Regions from separate parts of the Serratia sp. HNCC26DJ206 genome, predicted to be linked through region 1. Evidence: riboswitches for the same ligand, from Rfam matches in the RefSeq annotation. Region 1 holds a riboswitch; the other holds the start of a gene.
What was found. A riboswitch is a leader RNA that binds a small molecule or an ion and turns the genes downstream of it on or off. The one in region 1 is predicted to bind cobalamin.
Positions count from the first base shown of each region.

Region 2: another riboswitch for cobalamin. It lies ahead of btuB (TonB-dependent vitamin B12 receptor BtuB); the one in region 1 lies ahead of AC2A1E_RS00850 (cobyrinic acid a,c-diamide synthase CobB).

Region 1 covers NZ_JBXUGP010000001.1:182,921-192,071, reverse strand. Annotated here, with positions in the region: gene AC2A1E_RS00875 (decarboxylating cobalt-precorrin-6B (C(15))-methyltransferase) at 1-470, opposite strand, end outside; gene AC2A1E_RS00870 (cobalt-precorrin-7 (C(5))-methyltransferase) at 460-1,065, opposite strand; gene cbiD (cobalt-precorrin-5B (C(1))-methyltransferase CbiD) at 1,062-2,192, opposite strand; gene AC2A1E_RS00860 (cobalt-precorrin-8 methylmutase) at 2,189-2,821, opposite strand; gene cbiB (adenosylcobinamide-phosphate synthase CbiB) at 2,834-3,790, opposite strand; gene AC2A1E_RS00850 (cobyrinic acid a,c-diamide synthase CobB) at 3,787-5,169, opposite strand; cobalamin riboswitch at 5,342-5,560, opposite strand; gene pocR (transcriptional regulator PocR) at 5,840-6,745, opposite strand; gene AC2A1E_RS00840 (MIP/aquaporin family protein) at 6,988-7,797, opposite strand; gene pduA (propanediol utilization microcompartment protein PduA) at 8,306-8,590, shown strand; gene pduB (propanediol utilization microcompartment protein PduB) at 8,587-9,151, shown strand, end outside.
Region 2 covers NZ_JBXUGP010000030.1:1,247-10,397, reverse strand. Annotated here, with positions in the region: gene oxyR (DNA-binding transcriptional regulator OxyR) at 1-807, shown strand, start outside; gene sthA (Si-specific NAD(P)(+) transhydrogenase) at 790-2,187, opposite strand; gene ampR (LysR family transcriptional regulator AmpR) at 2,387-3,265, opposite strand; gene ampC (class C beta-lactamase) at 3,430-4,515, shown strand; gene fabR (HTH-type transcriptional repressor FabR) at 4,837-5,469, shown strand; gene AC2A1E_RS18915 (YijD family membrane protein) at 5,483-5,839, shown strand; gene trmA (tRNA (uridine(54)-C5)-methyltransferase TrmA) at 5,888-6,988, opposite strand; cobalamin riboswitch at 7,105-7,315, shown strand; gene btuB (TonB-dependent vitamin B12 receptor BtuB) at 7,385-9,151, shown strand, end outside.

The DNA of each region.
Region 1 (9,151 bases):
AGCTGCTCGCCGCAAATCCCCTCCACGTTGCGCGCTTGCAGGCAGGCCAGCGCCTCCGTGAAGTTGTTCAGCAAAATAAAGCTCAGCACCAAACGGCCACCGGGGTGCAATTGCGCCAGCGCCCAATCGATCAGGGCCAACAGTTGCCCGCCGCTGCCGCCGATAAACACCGCATCGGCCAGCGGTTCTAACGCCAGCGGCGCAGTGGCGGCGATAATGTTGACGTTGCTGCACCCCAGCCGCTGGCGGTTTTCGGCAATCAACTCAAGCGCCGCCGGGTTATGTTCAATCGCGGTAACCTGCAACGCGGGGAAACGCAGCGCGGCCTCCAGCGCAACGCTGCCAGTTCCGGCACCCACGTCAATAAAATGCTCGGCCCCTGCCAGTTCCAGCCGTTCCAGCGCCAGCAAGCGCACGGCTTCTTTGGTCATCGGCACCTGCTGCCCGCGTAAAAAATCGCTATCTCTCATTAAGGATCACCACTACGTTCATGTCGTAACATGGCGCGACCGCCGCCGGTGGCAGGCGATAAATCCGCTCGGCCGGTAGCGACAGGTTCTCACCGATAATCAGGCTGCGCGTCAGGCCGCGCTGGATAATGGCGTCGGCAATGGCACGCGGCCCAATCAGCGTATCGGTCACCATCGCCACCTTGTGGTGCTGCAACAGCCAGTCAAAATCCGGCGTGCGGCCATGGCTGCTGGTGAGGTAAATATCGTTCATGTCCAAGGCGACTCGCGCACACAGGTATTGAATGGCGCTGATGCCGGGAATGATCTGTAACTCTTCAGGTAAAAAATGCGCCGCCAGCCATTTGCCAATGCCGAACAGCAGCGGATCGCCAGAGGCCAACACCACAATGCGTTGCGTACCGAGGTTGCCGCGCAGCCATACCAGCAACGCCTCCAGATCGGCATCCAGGGTGCGGGTTTGATGTTGAGCTTGCGCAAACATCGCCAAGTGACGCGCCCCGCCTACCAGCCAATCAGCAGTGGCGATCGCCGCCTGCGCCTGTGGCGTGAGGAAATCAGCATTACCGGGACCAACGCCAACCACAGCGATCATCGCATCACCTCCAGAATCTCTTGCAGCGGCCGGTTGCAGCCCAGGATTTGCTGATCGAAAGAGAACAGAATCGCGTCGCAACCCGGCGGGTTAACGCTAAAGCGCAGCATCTCCTGCACCCGTTCGCAGATCCGCCGGGCAATGCGCGGATACAACGCCTGCCAGCCTTGCTCGGCGATCAGTTCCATCGCCGCTTCAGTGGTGTCGCAACGCTCGACCTGTTGCAGCAGCGCCAGCGGTGCCCCCATCAGCGCCAGATGGGCGATCAGGGTTTCCATACGCCCGTCGGCGATATGGCTGTGGGTGTGGAAGATCCCGGCGGCTATTTTGACCAGCTTGCCCGGATGCCCCACCAGCACGATATGGCGGAACTCCAGCCGCATCGCCTCTTGCAGCATGTAGCCAACAAAATTGCTCATAGTCACCACCTGCTGGCCATCCAGCCCAAGCCGTTCGCGTACAAAACGCTCACCGTGGTTACCCGGCACCAGGATCACCTTGTCCAACCCCGCGGCTCGCTTCATTTCCAGCTCCAAGGCCAGCGAACGCTTCCAGCTCTCTTCCGACATCGGCGTGACAATGCCGGTGGTGCCGATAATCGAAATGCCTCCCAAAATCCCCAGCCGTCCGTTGTAGGTTTTCTGCGCCCGTTCAACCCCTTCCGGCGCAAAAATCTCTACCTGCGCGCCGCGCAATGGGCCAATCACCTCGCGCACCGCGGCTTCGATGGTCTGTCGTGGCGTGCGGTTGATCGCCGCGCTGCCGACGGCCAAACCAAGACCTTTGCGGGTAACGGTGCCCACGCCTGCGCCGCCGCGCAGCAGGATCTGCTGGTGATCGCTTTGCAACGTGACGCGGGCAAAAATCAGCATGCCGTGCGTGGCATCCACATCATCGCCACCGTCTTTGCGAATCGCCGCCATCGCCTGCTGGCCCTCAATCAGCGGCTGCTCAACATTCAGATTGAGCGTCACGCCCGAAGGCGTAACGATCGCCACCTGATGGATAATCTGCTGGCGCAGCACCATCAGCGCTGCCACCTTCGCCGCCGCCGTGGCGCAAGAGCCGGTGGTGTAACCTTTGCGGTAACGCTTGCCGTGATACCACACGCTGTCTTGCAGGCTCATAACGCCCCCCGCAGGTGATACAGCGTAGCGTTGATAATCGCGGCGGCCACGTTGCTGCCGCCTTTGCGCCCGCTGGCAACAATGTTCGGCAGATGGCTGCTCTGTAACACTGCTTTGGATTCTTCGGCACCAACAAATCCTACCGGTACGCCGATCACCGCCAGCGGGTTAGCCTGCTGTTCCAATAGGCGAAACAGCGCGGTAGGCGCATTGCCGAACACAAACAGTTTTTCCCCGGCTTCCGCCAGCGCAATATCCACCGCTGCCATCGAGCGGGTGATCCCCTGGGCTTTTGCCGCAGCCACCACCCGTGGATCGCTGATATAGCAGCGGCATTGGCACCCCATCTGCTGCAACAGGGTTTTGTTGATGCCGGAGAGCGCCATGGTGGTATCGGTATACAGCGTGCAGCCACGACGCAGCCCTTCAGTGAGCGCGTGCAGCACATTCGGGGAAAACCACAGAATATCCAGCCAGTCGAAATCAGCGGTGGTATGGATCACCCGCTTAATCACCGCTTCCTGCCAGGCATCGGCAAAACGGTAATCCGGGCGCTCGCGCGCAATTATCTGATCGATAATCCTGAAGCTTTGCTGCTCAATGTGTTGCGGTTGTTTAAGGTAGTTCATAGCGATCCTTCTCTAAGCGCCAACCCAAAGCAGGCGCAGCAGGGCAAACAGCAGCAGCGCCAGCAACGCGGCGCTCTTCATCAATTGAATGCTGCGGGGGATATCCATCAACGCCACTTCCCGCTGGCCGTCACCGATCCAGGGCTTTTCTACCCGCTGGCCAAAGTAATCATTCGGCCCACCCAAGCGGATACCTAATGCTCCCGCCACCGTTGCCTCTGGCCAGGCACAGTTCGGGCTGGAATGCTGATAACGATCGCGCCAGCCAATACGCAACGCGCGGCGATAGTTCAGCCCTGCCAGCCAAGCGGCAACACTCAGCAGCAGCCAGCTCAGCCGGGCCGGTAACCAATTAGCGAGATCGTCCATCCGAGCCGATACATAGCCGATGGCGCGGTATTGCGGCGTTTTGTAACCGACCATTGAATCGAGGGTATTGACCGCTTTGTAGGCCATCGCCAGCGGCGCGCCGCCGAGCAGCAGGAAAAACAGCGGTGCAATCACGCCGTCCACGCTGTTTTCTGCCACCGTCTCCACCACCGCCCGGGTGATTTGCGGGGCTTCCAGTTGCGACGTATCGCGCCCGACAATCCACGACAGCCTGCGGCGGCTCTCTTCCAGCCCGGCATATTTCAGCGCGTGATGCACTTCCATCGCCGCATCCTCCAGGCAGCGCGCAGCCAGCAGGGTGTAGATCAGCCACACTTCGGCCAGCCAGCCGAGCCAGGGGTGGATCTGCATTAGCAGCGTTAAAAATCCCCAACTGAGCAACCACACCAGCCCCACCACCGCCAGCCACAGCAACCCGCCGCCGATCCTGAGCGCCCTTTCGCTGTGGCAAACGCGACGGATCAGGCGTTGCAGCACATGAATCAGGTTACCGATCCAGCGCACCGGGTGCGGCCAGTGCGGCGGATCGCCCAGCAGGCGGTCGAGCAGAAAAGCCACCAACCAGGCCGCCAGCGTCATAGCACGCTCCTGGCCGCCGTCAGCCAGCGATCCAACAGGCCGGGGCGCTGTGCGAAGTGAATATGCAGATAGCTGGCCTGAGTACGGCCAAGTTGATATCCCCCCTGCCAGCGCTGCACCGCAACGCCGTCGCGCCATTTGGCGCAGTCAAATACCGGCGTCAGCGGGCTGGAAAAATCAGAATAGTGAAACTCGTGGCCGCGCAGGGTTTCCCCTTTGGCAGCCAGCAAGGTGTCGGTACGGGCTTGCCACTGGCAATAGCCAAAGCGCGTCAGGCGATCCCCCATACGGCTTTCCCCCGGCAAAATGCCGCTCATCCGGTGGCGCTGCCCGGCGCAGTCGGTCAGCCCCTGGCCGAGATACATCAGGCCACCGCATTCGGCATAGATCGGAATGTGCCGCCGATGCGCTGCCTGCAACGCAGCGTGCATCTGCGGGTTGGCCGCCAGCTGTGCCGCATGCACCTCCGGGTAGCCGCCACCAAGGTAGATCATCTGGCAATCCGGCAACTGGCGATCGTGCAACGGGCTGAAACGCTGGATGCGCACCCCCGCCTGCTCCAGCAGATCGAGGTTATCCGGGTAGTAGAAGTTAAAGGCGTCGTCTTCAGCCAAGGCCAGGGTTAAGCCTGCCGCCAGTTCAGGCGCGGGTAATGCCGGGGGCTGTCCGGCCGGTTGATGGGTCGAGAGAGTCAGCGCCAGCAAGCGATCGAGATCGATATGGGCTTCAACCTGCTGCGCCAGCCGCTGCCAGCAGGGATCGTTGCCAGCGCTTTCTTGTGCAGCAACCAGCCCCAGATGGCGCGACGGTAACGCCACCTCCGCCAGCACCGGCAAGCGCCCTAACACCGGCACGGCGCAGTAGCGTTCGATGGCCTGACGAATCAGTTGGTAATGCTGGTCTGAATTCACCCGGTTGACGATCACCCCGGCCAGTTTCAGTGCCGGATCAAACTGGCGGAAACCCAGCACGGTTGCCGCCACCGAGGTGGATACCGCTTTGCCATCCACCAGCAGGATCACCGGGCAATCTAGCTGCTTGGCCAGCGCCGCGCTGCTGCAATAATTGGGGTCGATGCCATAGCCGTCATACAGCCCCATCACGCCTTCGATCACCGCCACATCGGCGTGGCGCAGATGCTGGTTATACAGGCCGTTGAGGGTGGCCGCTGGCAGCATAAAAGCATCCAGATTGCGCGAAGCCACGCCAGAAACGGCACGGTGCCAGCCGGTATCCAGATAGTCGGGGCCGACCTTGAACGGCTGCACGCGCAGACCGCGCTGTTGCAGCGCCCGCAGGATGCCGAGCGTCAGCGTGGTTTTGCCACAGCCGCTGCCGGTGCCTGCGATCAGAAAAGCCCTTTTGCCTGTTAGCTGCATAAAAAAATCCCGGCCACTCGGTCGGGATTCGGTGTCGAAAAGATACGCTCGCGCAGCGCCAACGCTGCACGTATCTAGTGACAACCCGCTTCCCTCCGAAGGAGTTGAATGCTAGCCCCAAAGAACTTGGCGTTGCAGGTAGGCAGCTAGCACCTTTGCCACTTCAAGTACGCAGGGGGTAAACCAACTGGCCGGTCTTCTGGCTTAGCTTCATCCTCATCCACCACCTTCCCAATCCTAAGATCAGTGGCATAACCAGCGCCTTACAAAATACTTTGGCTATACGGTGGAATCGTCAGCATCACAGCAGCGGGGGCTGCGGGGGAATAACACCCCCTTCCCAGTCACAATTTATTCAGATTGTGAGTTATCCAGTTGGCGATAATAATTCTTTTACCTAACTCATTTAATCTATCAATTTATTAACATTGCGATAGCATTAAATGTTTTCTCTATAGAATGTCTTACTGATAATAATTAATATACGTCAGCTAATTAATAAAAAAATGTTCAGTTTATTCTTTTGCGAAAAAAATGTGGTCATAGGATAGTAAAATATTGCTCTCTGATAATGGCGATGACTGTTGCAGCAAGAGATTCAGGCTTATTTTAAGATTCTATAAATAACAAAATATTGTTATCTGCCGCCGCCGCTCAATAGCGCCGTGTGTTACTCCACCAAATTGTGCTGTTCAATCGCCAGCGAGCGGAATGCCTGCGGCGTCACATTATAAGTCTGGCGGAATACCTTGCAGAAATAGCTGGTTTGCGAGAAACCCAGGTTTTTCGCAATGCTGGCGATACTCCAGTCACTGTGCTGTAACATTTCCCTGGCATTGGCCATGCGCTGCTGATTTATCCACACGTTGAAGCCAACGCCCTGATATTTTTTAAATAACTTGCTGAAATAGTAAGGGCTGAGATACACCTTGGCCGCCACGTCTTCAAGACGTAACTCTTCAGAAAGATGAGCATCAATATAGCGCAGCGCCTTTTTCATTTTCGCTTCATGCGGATTGGGCTGGCGCGCCTTAGCCTGTTCTTTCGCCTCATTATTATCTTTGATTACCACAAAGTTCAGATGCTTTTTCAGGCAGTTTTCCACGATCAGCTTCAGCAGATCCGCCGAGGCAATCACCCGTGAATACTCCATCACTTGCACATTATGGAACTCATCCAGCAGCGCCGGATCCTTTTGCCAGCAGTCATCAACGCTGAGGATATCAATCAGCCCAACCTCCTGTTGCAGCCTGACCTGCCCGCACAGCACAAACCCCACCAAATGGCCGGCAATCACCAGCGGGATAGAGAAATCCGTCAAGCCCGCATGGCAACGATAGATACAGGGTTCATTGGATTTTGAGGCTTCAAGGCCCCCACAGCGGTCGCTCATGCGGCAACGGAGATGATTGACGGGATCCTGGCGCATCATCTGGCAAAATGAGGTGAAATTGAACAGATCGGAGATTTCCTCACCGTGAATGTTCACAACCACGACGGCTAATCCCGTAGCCTGAGCAAAGTCTTGGGCAATTTTATTGATGAGTTCTGAGTTAAGTAAACTGGCAGAAATCATTATAGCCCTCCCTAAGTGAAGTTTTATTTATTGTGACAACCTGTCCCTGCTGTTATCGGTTTGTTATTTTTTGCTTTTATCTCCTGTGGGTAAAATTAAAAGATAAGATTCGCTAATCGTATTAAAAGCCAGCGCTTAAGCCTATCAGACTAATAAAAAACTCGAAATCTATTTTAATTGATTAACCCAAACAGATCACAAAAATCCTCCTCACCCCAATTTTGGAGTGAGGAGACTCAAAATCAGATTTTTTCCTCTTCTAATTGGCAGGCATTGCACGGCAGGTTTTTGCCAATTAAATAGCGGTAACCCGCAGCCCCCAGGCAGGCACCAATCACCGGAGCGACGATCGGCACAATGAAATAAGGAATATCGCGCCCGCCGGTCATGGCCACTTTGCCCCAGCCAGCAAAGAACGCGAACAGCTTCGGCCCAAAGTCACGCGCCGGGTTCATGGCAAACCCGGTCAACGGGCCCATCGAAGCGCCGATTACCGCCACCAGAATACCAATCAATAAAGGTGCCAGTGGCCCGCGCGGCACGCCGTTGCCGTCATCGGTCAGTGCCATTACCAGGCACATCAGAATGGCGGTAATAACGATTTCAACCAGGGATGCCTGTAGCACACTGATGGTAGGGTTTGGATAAGTGCTGAAAATGCTGGCCAGTTGCAGGCTTTCCAGGCTGCCGCGTACCATATTTTTCGCCGCTTCGGTTTCGGCAAACAGATTGTGGTAGAGGGCGTAGACCAGCGCCGCGCCGCAGAAAGCACCGGCGATCTGCGAAACGCAGTACCCCAGCACTTTGCCGCGCGGGAAACAGGCAAACAGCCACATGGCGATAGTGATCGCCGGGTTCAGGTGCCCACCGGAAATCCCCGCCGTCAGATACACCGCCAGAGAAATCCCCAGCCCCCAGACGATGCAGATTTCCCACAGGCCAAAATTAGCTCCGGCCAACTTCGCTGCACAAAGGCACCCGGCACCGAAAAAAACAAACAGCCCGGTGCCGAGAAACTCGGCAATACATTGCGCTTTCAGTGAATCATTCATAACCTTCCCCTGCGTGATTGGATGAGGAATCAGCCCACATCAGCTGGCTCCCGGGCAACAGCAATACTGCGAACTACTATAGGGAGCGGGCAAACGAAAGTGTTGTTGCAATAGCTCAACGGCGAGGGAAAAACTTGCTTGGCAATAAGAGATTATTGTTATTGATAATTTGAAAAATCATTTATTCTCAGGGTAATAGATAGGATTTTATTTAAAGCCAAAATAACACTTTCTTGTTCTACCCTTCTTCCGTTATTGCTATCCAGCTCTCAATTTTCACTCTCTGACGCTAATAATAAAATTTCAGATGAAAACAGAAATTTGAAAAGCTAATTTTTGTTAAATTCAATAATTATTAAATCATCATAAAAACAGCAAGATAGCCCATTCCCATATCCGGTTTTTATTATCCAATCACCAACCATTCTCCGCAAAAGATTTAAGTCAGCCATTCTTTTTCGTTGCTTATTTGTATATTCGCTGCATCACAGTCCTGACAGAGGTGTTTATGCAACAAGAAGCATTAGGAATGGTGGAAACCAAAGGGTTAGCCGCCGCCATCGAAGCCGCCGACACCATGGTGAAGTCTGCCAACGTGGTGCTGGTGGGTTACGAGAAAATTGGCTCTGGCCTGGTGACCGTCATCGTCCGCGGCGACGTGGGCGCAGTGAAAGCGGCAACCGATGCCGGTGCCTCTGCCGCCGCCCGGGTGGGTGAAGTCAAAGCCACTCACGTCATCCCACGCCCACATACCGACGTGGAAAAATTCTTACCGAAGGGAAATAGCCAATGAGCAGCCATGACCTGGTCGACAAAATCATGGCCCAGGTGATAGCCAAAGTCAGCGAGCACACCCCGGCTGCTTCCTCACCACTCACGCACACAACACGAGATACGGTTATGGCAGAAAAAAACTGCAGTTTAACGGAGTTCGTCGGGACCGCCATTGGCGACACGGTGGGTCTGGTTATCGCTAACGTCGATAGCGCCCTGCTGAGCGCCATGAAGCTGGAAAAGAGCTATCGCTCGATCGGCATTCTCGGTGCCCGCACCGGCGCTGGCCCGCACATCATGGCGGCGGATGAAGCCGTCAAGGCCACCAATACCGAAGTGGTGAGCATCGAACTGCCGCGCGATACCAAAGGCGGCGCGGGCCACGGCTCACTGATCGTCTTCGGCGGCAACGACGTTTCCGACGTGAAACGCGCGGTGGAAGTGGCGCTGAAAGAGCTGGATCGCACCTTCGGCGACGTTTACGCCAATGAAGCCGGTCATATCGAGCTGCAATACACCGCCCGTGCCAGCTACGCGCTGGAAAAAGCCTTTGGCGCACCGGTGGGCCGCTCTTGCGGGG
Region 2 (9,151 bases), on a different contig from region 1:
AAGCTGGAAGATGAACTCGGTGTGATGCTGCTCGAACGCACCAGCCGTAAAGTGTTATTCACTCAGGCGGGCTTATTGCTGGTGGAGCAGGCGCGTACCGTGCTGCGCGAAGTCAAGGTTCTGAGAGAAATGGCCAGCCAGCAGGGTGAAGCCATGTCCGGGCCGCTGCATATCGGCCTGATCCCCACCGTGGGGCCTTATCTGCTGCCGCAGATTATCCCAACGCTGCATAAAACCTTTCCCAAGCTGGAAATGTACCTGCATGAAGCGCAAACCCATCAACTGCTGGCGCAGCTCGACAGCGGCAAGCTGGACTGTGCGATTCTGGCGTTGGTGAAAGAAACCGAAGCCTTCATTGAAGTGCCGCTATTTGACGAGTCGATGAAACTGGCCGTGTATTCCGATCACCCTTGGGCGCAGCGCGATCGCGTGGCGATGCCGGATTTGGCAGGGGAAAAACTGCTGATGCTGGAAGATGGCCATTGCCTGCGCGATCAGGCGTTGGGCTTCTGCTTCCAGGCCGGTGCGGATGAAGATACCCACTTCCGCGCCACCAGTTTGGAAACGCTGCGCAATATGGTAGCGGCGGGCAGCGGAATTACGCTGTTGCCAGCGCTGGCGGTGCCCAATGAGCGCGAGCGTGATGGTGTTTGCTATCTCGATTGCTACAAGCCGGAACCGAAGCGCACCATTGCGTTGGTGTATCGCCCCGGTTCCCCGCTGCGTGGCCGTTATGAGCAGTTAGCCGAAGCGATCCGCGAGCACATGCAGAATTACCTCGGCACTGCCTTAAAACAGGCGGTTTAAACCGTTCAGCGCGGCAACGCGATAGGCTTCGGCCATGGTCGGATAGTTGAAGGTGGTATTAACAAAATACTCGATAGTATTGCCTTCACCTTTCTGTTCCATGATCGCCTGGCCGATGTGAATGATCTCTGCCGCACGTTCACCGAAGCAGTGGATCCCCAGGATCTGCAAGGTTTCGCGGTGGAACAGGATCTTCAGACTGCCGACGCTCATCCCGGCGATCTGTGCCCGGGCCAAATGTTTGAACTGGGCGCGGCCTACCTCATACGGCACCTTCATGGCGGTCAACTCCTGCTCGGTTTTACCGACGGAGCTGATTTCCGGAATGGTGTAAATGCCGGTTGGGATATCTTCGATCAGGTGCCCGCTGGCGGCACCGGAGGAAATCGCCTGCGCGGCGATGCGGCCTTGATCGTAGGCGGCTGAGGCCAGGCTTGGGTAGCCGATCACATCACCCACGGCGTAAATATGGGCTACCGCCGTCTGATACATGCTGTTGACCTTCAGCAGGCCACGGCTGTCAGACTCCAGGCCAACATTCTCCAGCCCCAGCGAATCGGTATTGCCGGTGCGGCCGTTGGCGTACAGCAGGCAGTCGGCCTTCACTTTTTTGCCCGACTTCAAGTGCACAATCACGCCATCTTCCGTGCCTTCGATCTTCTCGAACTCTTCGTTGTGGCGAATCACCACGCCGTTATTCCAGAAGTGATAAGACAGCGAATCCGACATTTCCTGATCGAGAAACGCCAGCAGACGATCGCGCGTGTTGATTAAATCCACTTTTACGTTTAAACCGCGGAAGATCGACGCATATTCGCAGCCAATCACCCCAGCACCGTAGATAATCACGTGGCGTGGTTCGTGGTTCAGCTCGAGAATGGAATCGCTGTCGTAAATGCGTGGATGTTTAAAATCAACGCTGGTCGGACGGTAAGGGCGTGAACCGCAGGCGATCACGATATTGTCGGCGCGAATGGTGTCCTGAGTGCCGTCTTTATAGCGAACGCTGACGGTATTGGCGTCGATAAAGCGAGCATCGCCGGCAAACAGTTTGCATTGGTTGCGCTCATAAAAGCCTTGGCGCATGCGGGTTTGCTGGTTAATGACGCTGTCGGCGTGGCGTAAAATGTCAGGGAAAGTGGCACTGAGGGTGCGGGAGTTATTGTAAAGCGGGTTCTGGTTGAATTCGATGATGCGGCTGACCGCGTGGCGGAGGGCTTTTGAGGGGATGGTACCCCAATGAGTACAGCCGCCGCCCACGTTGTTGTACCGTTCAATCACGGCCACGCGGGCACCTTGTTTCACCAGCCCCATAGCGGCGCCTTCACCACCAGGGCCCGAGCCAATAACAATGGCGTCAAATTGATAGTGCTGTTGCATGTAGGATAGACCTGTTCTTATACAAGATTACAACGGTATCTTAACATCATAGCGCTGTGTGCCCAATGACCAGTAGCCTTTTCAAGACAGTTTCTTGTACAGGCGGCTATCAACTGCGCGTTATGACCGGTATTTTCCAGGCCCCAGTTTAAGATTATTGTGGCAGCAGGCTTAAAAACCCGTTGCCTGCGAAATCACGTTATCCCACCCTAAACTGTGCGCTGAGCCAGCCGGAAAACGCCATCATGGCGGCGCTTTCGGCTCGCGATTGCAACCGCGTTAGCCAGTAGCCTCCAAGGTTGATTGCAGCGGGAAAAGGGCGCACAAGTCTCTCCGTTTGCAGCAGGTGATTGAAAATCTTACAGGGAGCGAGCGCAATACCCGTCCCCAAAAGCGCGGCTTCGATCATGGTCAAGGAAGAGTCGAATATCATCACCGGGTGCGCGGGCGAAGGCGGATGTTCGTTAATGCTCTGCAACCAGTGGCTCCACTCATCACGGCGAAAAGAACGCAGCAGCGTAAATTTATGCACGTCAGCAGGTTGCTGTAACTGCTGGGCAATCGCTGTAGTGCACAGCGGAGACAGTGGGGCATCGCAAATAAACCGTGCCTCTGTGCCGTGCCAGGCTCCGCTACCGAAGCGAATGGTGTAATCGTGGCCTTCGGCGGCCGGATCAACGCGATTATTGTGGGTGGAGAGTTGCAGTTCAATATGCGGATGATGGCGGTTGAAATCATCCAAACGCGGCAACAGCAAACCTACAGCAAAGCTCCCCACCACACCCACTTTGAGTTTTTCGCGCACTTGCCCGGCAGAGAAGCGATCCAGAGTATTGGCAATACGATCGAAAGAGTCATTTAACACCGGCAACAGACTTTCGCCTTCGGTGGTTAACATCAGTCCGCGCGAAACACGCACAAACAATTGGCAACCCAGTAGCTGTTCTAGTGATTTCACCTGCTGGCTGACCGCCGCATGGGTGACATGCAGTTCAATCGCAGCATTAGTAAAGCTTAGATGACGCGCAGCTGCTTCGAAAGATCTGAGCGCATTGAGCGGAATGTAAGGGCGAACCACGATTTTACCTGTAAGATTTTCTTTTATCAGACGCTAAAATTAACAGTTTGTTGCGGCCTGTCAAACTGGGCAAACTGCACGCGAAACAACAACCCGGAAGGTTAAACACAGTGAAATTAATTTCTCGAACGTTGATAGCGACGGCATTGGCATCGGTATGCTCTATGAGTATTGCAGCCGCCCCTGATGTGGAAACTACCGTGAGTAAGGCAATAAAACCGCTGATGCAGCAGCAAGGTATCCCCGGCATGGCGGTGGCGGTGATCGTTAAAGGCCAGCCTTACTACTTTACCTGGGGTATGGCTGATGAAGCACAGCATCGTCCGGTGACAGAAGACACCCTCTTTGAACTGGGCTCTGTGAGCAAAACCTTCACCGGGGTACTGGGTGGCGTCGCCGTGATAAAAGGCGAGATTGCGCTTAGCGATCCGGCCAGCAAATACTGGCCGGCACTTAACACACCGCAGTGGCGTGACATCACTCTGCTGCAATTGGCGACTTACAGCGCAGGTGGCTTGCCGTTGCAGGTTCCGGACGCAGTCACTGACGAGAATGGGCTGGTAAACTTCTATCAACAGTGGCAACCACAGTGGTCACCGGGAAAAACGCGTCAGTATGCAAACAGCAGTATCGGTCTTTTTGGGGTTTTAGCGGCAAAACCCAGCGGGCTCTCCTTTGAGCAAGCCATGCAACAACGCGTGTTCACGCCGCTTAAGCTCAATCACACCTTTATTACTGTACCGGATGCGGTCAAAAATTCTTACGCCTGGGGTTATCGCGATGGCAAACCCGTACGTGTATCACCGGGCATGCTAGATGCAGAATCCTATGGCGTGAAGTCCCCCATAAAAGATATGTCGCGCTGGATGCAGGCGAATATGGACCCGCAACAGGTCGCAGATAACACGTTACAGCAAGCTTTGGATCTGGCGCAAACGCGTTTTTATCGCACCGAGGCCTTATATCAGGGGCTGGGTTGGGAGATGCTTAACTGGCCAGCTCAGGCCGCAATGGCAGTGAGGGGGGCCGATAACCCGATCGCGATCGGGCCGCAGCAGGTGTTGGATGTGCAATCACATCCTCGTGTGGATGCATCATGGGTTCACAAGACGGGAGCAACCGGCGGGTTTGGTGCCTATGTCGCTTTTATCCCTGAAAAGCAGGTAGGGATCGTTATGCTGGCGAATAAAAACTATCCGAATACCGAGCGGGTAAAAGCCGCGATGCAAATTTTAAAGGCATTACAGTAATCGGGAGGGGCGGATTTTTTCGCCCCTAACGTCGTTCCTGTGAGCAGGATGGGTGACAGTGAACGTAGGTAGGAGCACCAGGAACTGTCTGCATGCGTAACGGGGTATTTTGACGAATCAGAAGGGTAAATCAGGTATAACATCACTCTTGCTACAAAAAACGCGTTGGCGTGGGATAGTTACCGTTTCCTAAGCAGTTCCCTATAAAGCGCCGTTGGCACCGTACAGAGCGCGTTTGTATAAATGCCGTTGCAATAAATTTGCTATATTGCCAATTCTGCGGCGTTAGACTGAGTGGATGGAATTTATCTGAATATGCACATTGGCGTCAGAGCACAACAAAAAGAACGGACGCGCCGTTCCCTCATTGAAGCGGCTTTCAGCCAGCTCAGTGCCGAACGCAGTTTTGCCAGCCTGAGCCTGCGTGAAGTCTCGCGGGAGGCCGGGATTGCGCCGACCTCGTTCTATCGCCACTTCCGCGACGTAGATGAACTGGGGCTCACCATGGTCGACGAAAGCGGCCTGATGCTGCGCCAACTGATGCGCCAGGCACGCCAACGCATTGCCAAAGGCGGTAGCGTGATCCGCACGTCGGTATCCACGTTTATGGAATTTATCGGTAACAATCCCAATGCATTCCGGCTGTTGCTGCGTGAGCGTTCCGGGACTTCTGCGGCATTTCGCGCGGCGGTAGCGCGTGAAATCCAACATTTTATTGCCGAACTGGCAGATTATCTCGAGCTGGAAAACCATATGCCGCGCAGCTTTACCGAAGCGCAGGCGGAAGCGATGGTGACCATTGTGTTCAGTGCCGGTGCGGAAGCGCTGGATGTGGATATCGAACAGCGGCGGAAGCTCGAGGAACGGTTAGTGTTGCAATTGCGGATGATTTCCAAAGGGGCTTATTACTGGTATCGTCGCGAGCAAGAAAAAGCATCTGTATCCCGCGTATAACAAGGTGAAAATAATGGAAAAATCCTGTCGTGAGAATGGTACTTTACTGCTGGCGTTAATTGCCGGTCTGTCGATTAACGGCTCTTTTGCCGCGCTGTTCAGCTCGGTGGTGCCGTTCTCGATCTTCCCGTTGATTGCTTTGGTGCTGGCGGTGTATTGCCTGCATCAACGTTACCTGAGCCGACCCATGCCGGAGGGGATGCCGAAGCTGGCCGCCGCCTGTTTCCTGCTGGGTATCCTGGGGTACAGTGCGATCGTCCGAGTGGAATACCCGCAGATTGGCTCTAACTTCCTGCCATCCATTGTCTGTGTTGCACTGGTATTCTGGATTGGATTCCAATTGAAGAGACGTGATTCTGCCGCGCAATAAGCTTTATTTCCAATGAAATGGCGGGCATCGAGCCCGCCTGATAATCTATCAGCGGCGTTCCAGCAACACACCGCATTCCATGTGGTGGGTGTAAGGGAACTGATCGAACAGCGCCAGGCGGCTGACCTTGTGGGTTGTCTGCAGTGTTTCCAGGTTGGCGCACAGCGTTTCCGGGTTGCAGGAAATGTACAGAATGCGTGGGTAAGCCTGCACCATCTTCAGAGTATCGTCATCCAGCCCGCTGCGTGGTGGATCGACAAAAATCGTCTCGCAATTATAACTCGCTAAATCAATCCCTTTCAGCCGGTTGAATTCACGCACGCCGTTCATTGCCTGAGTGAAATCCTCCGCCGCCATGCGGATGATCTGCACGTTGTCGATCTGATTGGCCGCAATGTTGTACTGAGCTGCGGCAACGGAAGGCTTGGCGATTTCAGTGGCCAGTACGCGTTCGAAGTTGCGCGCCAGCGCCAGTGAGAAATTGCCGTTACCGCAATACAGTTCCAGCAGATCGCCTTGCGAATCCTGCGTGACATCCAGCGCCCATTCCAGCATCTGCACGTTCATTGCGGCGTTGGGTTGGGTAAAACTGTTTTCTACCTGGCGATAAATCATGTCGCGACCGGCGACCGGCAATACTTCATCGACATAATCCTGATCCAGCATGATTTTCATCTTCGACGCGCGGCCAATCAATTGCACATCAAAGCCCTGTGCGCGTAGCGCATCGCGCAGTGCCGCCGCATCCTGCTGCCATTGTTCATCCAGCTTGCGGTGATACAGCAGCGAGGCAATGATTTTACCGCTTTGCGTGGACAGGTAATCAATCTGGAACAGTTTATGGCGCAGCACCGGGTTGGGTTTGATGGCGACGATCAACGCGTGCATCAGCTGGTTAATCAGTTCGCTGGCGGCTGGGAAGCTGTCGACGCGGATGCGCTGTTTGGTCTGCTGATCGAACATGATGTGATACATCTCGTCTTCATCATGCCAGATACGGAATTCCGCACGCATACGGTAGTGGCTGACGGGCGAGCGGAACACTTCCGGCTCAGGTGCCGTGAACGGTGACATCATCGTTCTCAGACGGGCAGTTTTCTCCGCCAGTTGGTCGTCATAGCGTTCAATGGGCAAAATCTCGGGCGTCATGGCTCTTCTCGTCAGGCAAATTGGATCAGCGTGGATTGTAGGGAATCAAGCCGTGAAGTCCAGTTTTGTTAGGTTCGCGACCTTATTAGCTGTCTAGACATCTATTTTTATTGATCGTAGCATGGCCGTCCGGCCTCAAGCAGCGAGTGAAAAGGGAATCCAGTGTGAATCTGGAGCTGACGCGCAGCGGTATGGGGAAGTCACGGCGATAGCGTTTTTACGCAGACACTGTCCACTGCTGGATGGGAAGTCATCGCCCGGTGCTGGGTTGCCCACGGCAATCTGCAAATCCCAAGCCCGAAAACCTGCCGGTGTACGTCGCAAAATCCATGGCCGTCGCGAATTATCGGCTGTGATCCTGCGGCATCCGCCAATTAAGTTTGGATGCTTTTCTTTATGACAATGATAAAAAATACACTGCTGGCGGTGGTCTCTTCCGTGACGGCAGTTTCTGGATGGGCGCAAGACAACACCACAACCAACAACAGCGATACCCTGGTGGTGAGCGCCAATCGCTTCCCGCAGCCGGTTTCTTCCGTGCTGGCCCCGACCTCTGTTGTCACCCGCAATGATATCGATCGCTGGCAGGCCAAGAGCGTAGTCGACGTAATGCGCCGATTGCCGGGGGTGGATATCGCACAAAGTGGCGGCCTGGGGCAGAGTTCCGCTGTCTTTATACGCGGTACCGATTCCCGACATGTGCTGCTGTTGATTGACGGTATCCGCCTTAATCAGGCCGGTATCAGTGGCTCTTCTGATCTGAGCCAAATCCCGATTTCGCTGGTGCAAAAAGTCGAGTTTATCCGCGGGCCTCGCTCTGCCGTCTACGGTTCTGACGCCATTGGTGGGGTGATCAACATCATTACTACCCGTGAGAAGGCGGGTTCCTCACTTTCTGCCGGTGTCGGTTCCAATGGCTATCAGGGCTACGACGGTGCTACGCAACAGCAACTGGGGCAAAATACCGTCGCTACCTTGGCGGGCAATTATACCTATACCAGAGGGTTTGACGTGGTGGCCAACTTGCCGGACAGCTTTGGCAATCCGGCGCAGCCCGATCGTGATGGTTTCATGAGCAAATCGCTGTATGGCGAACTGCAACACCAGTTTACCGAGCAGTTGGGTGGGTTTGTGCGTGGCTATGGCTATGACAACCGCACGGCCTATGATGGTAGCTATAACTATCAAGATCCCCTGCATCCTGATGCTTTGCCCGATACCCGCCAGCTCTATAGCCAGTCGTGGGACAGCGGCCTGCGTTATCGCGAGGGGATTTATGCCACGCAGTTAACGGCCAGCTACAGCCACAGCAAAGACTATAATTATGACCCGAAATATGGTCGCTATTCCCCCTCCGCAACCCTGGATGACGCCACACAATATAATGTGCAGTGGGGAAATCACTTCCAGGTGGCTCAAGGCAGTGTCAGCACCGGCGTTGACTGGCAGGAGCAGAAGCTCGAACCGGGCACCGCTTATATCACCGACAGCAAAAGCCAGCGCAATACCGGCCTGTATCTGACTGCACAACAACAGTTTGACGCTATTACTCTGGAAGGGGCGGTGCGTGGTGACGATAACTCACAATTTGGTTGGCACAATACCTGGCAAACCAGCGCCGCTTGGGAGTTTGTTGAAGGCTATCGTGCGATTGCTTCTTACGGTACTGCGTTTAAAGCGCCGACTCTTGGGCAGCAATATGGCGACTTTGCTGGTAATCCGAATTTGAAACCGGAAGAGAGCCAGCAGTGGGAAGGGGGCTTTGAAGGGCTGACTGGCCCGGTAAACTGGCGTGTGACGGGGTATCGTAACGATATCGATAACCTGATTGGTTATACTTCCAGCAGTTCCATTCCTGCTTATTACAATGTGGATCAGGCTACGATTAAAGGTATCGAAGCCACTGCCTCCTTTGATACCGGGCTATTTACCCATCAGATCAGCTATGACTATGTTGATCCGCGCAATGCCAAAACCAATGAGGTGTTGGTTCGTCGTTCTAAGCAGCAGGTCAAGTACGAACTGGATTGGCAGATCAAGGATTTCGACTGGGCAGTCACTTATCAATATCTGGGGGAACGCTATGACACTGATTACAGCACCTACCCAGAGCAGCGTGTCAGACTGGGCGGTGTCAGCCTGTGGGATCTCGCAGTTTCGTAT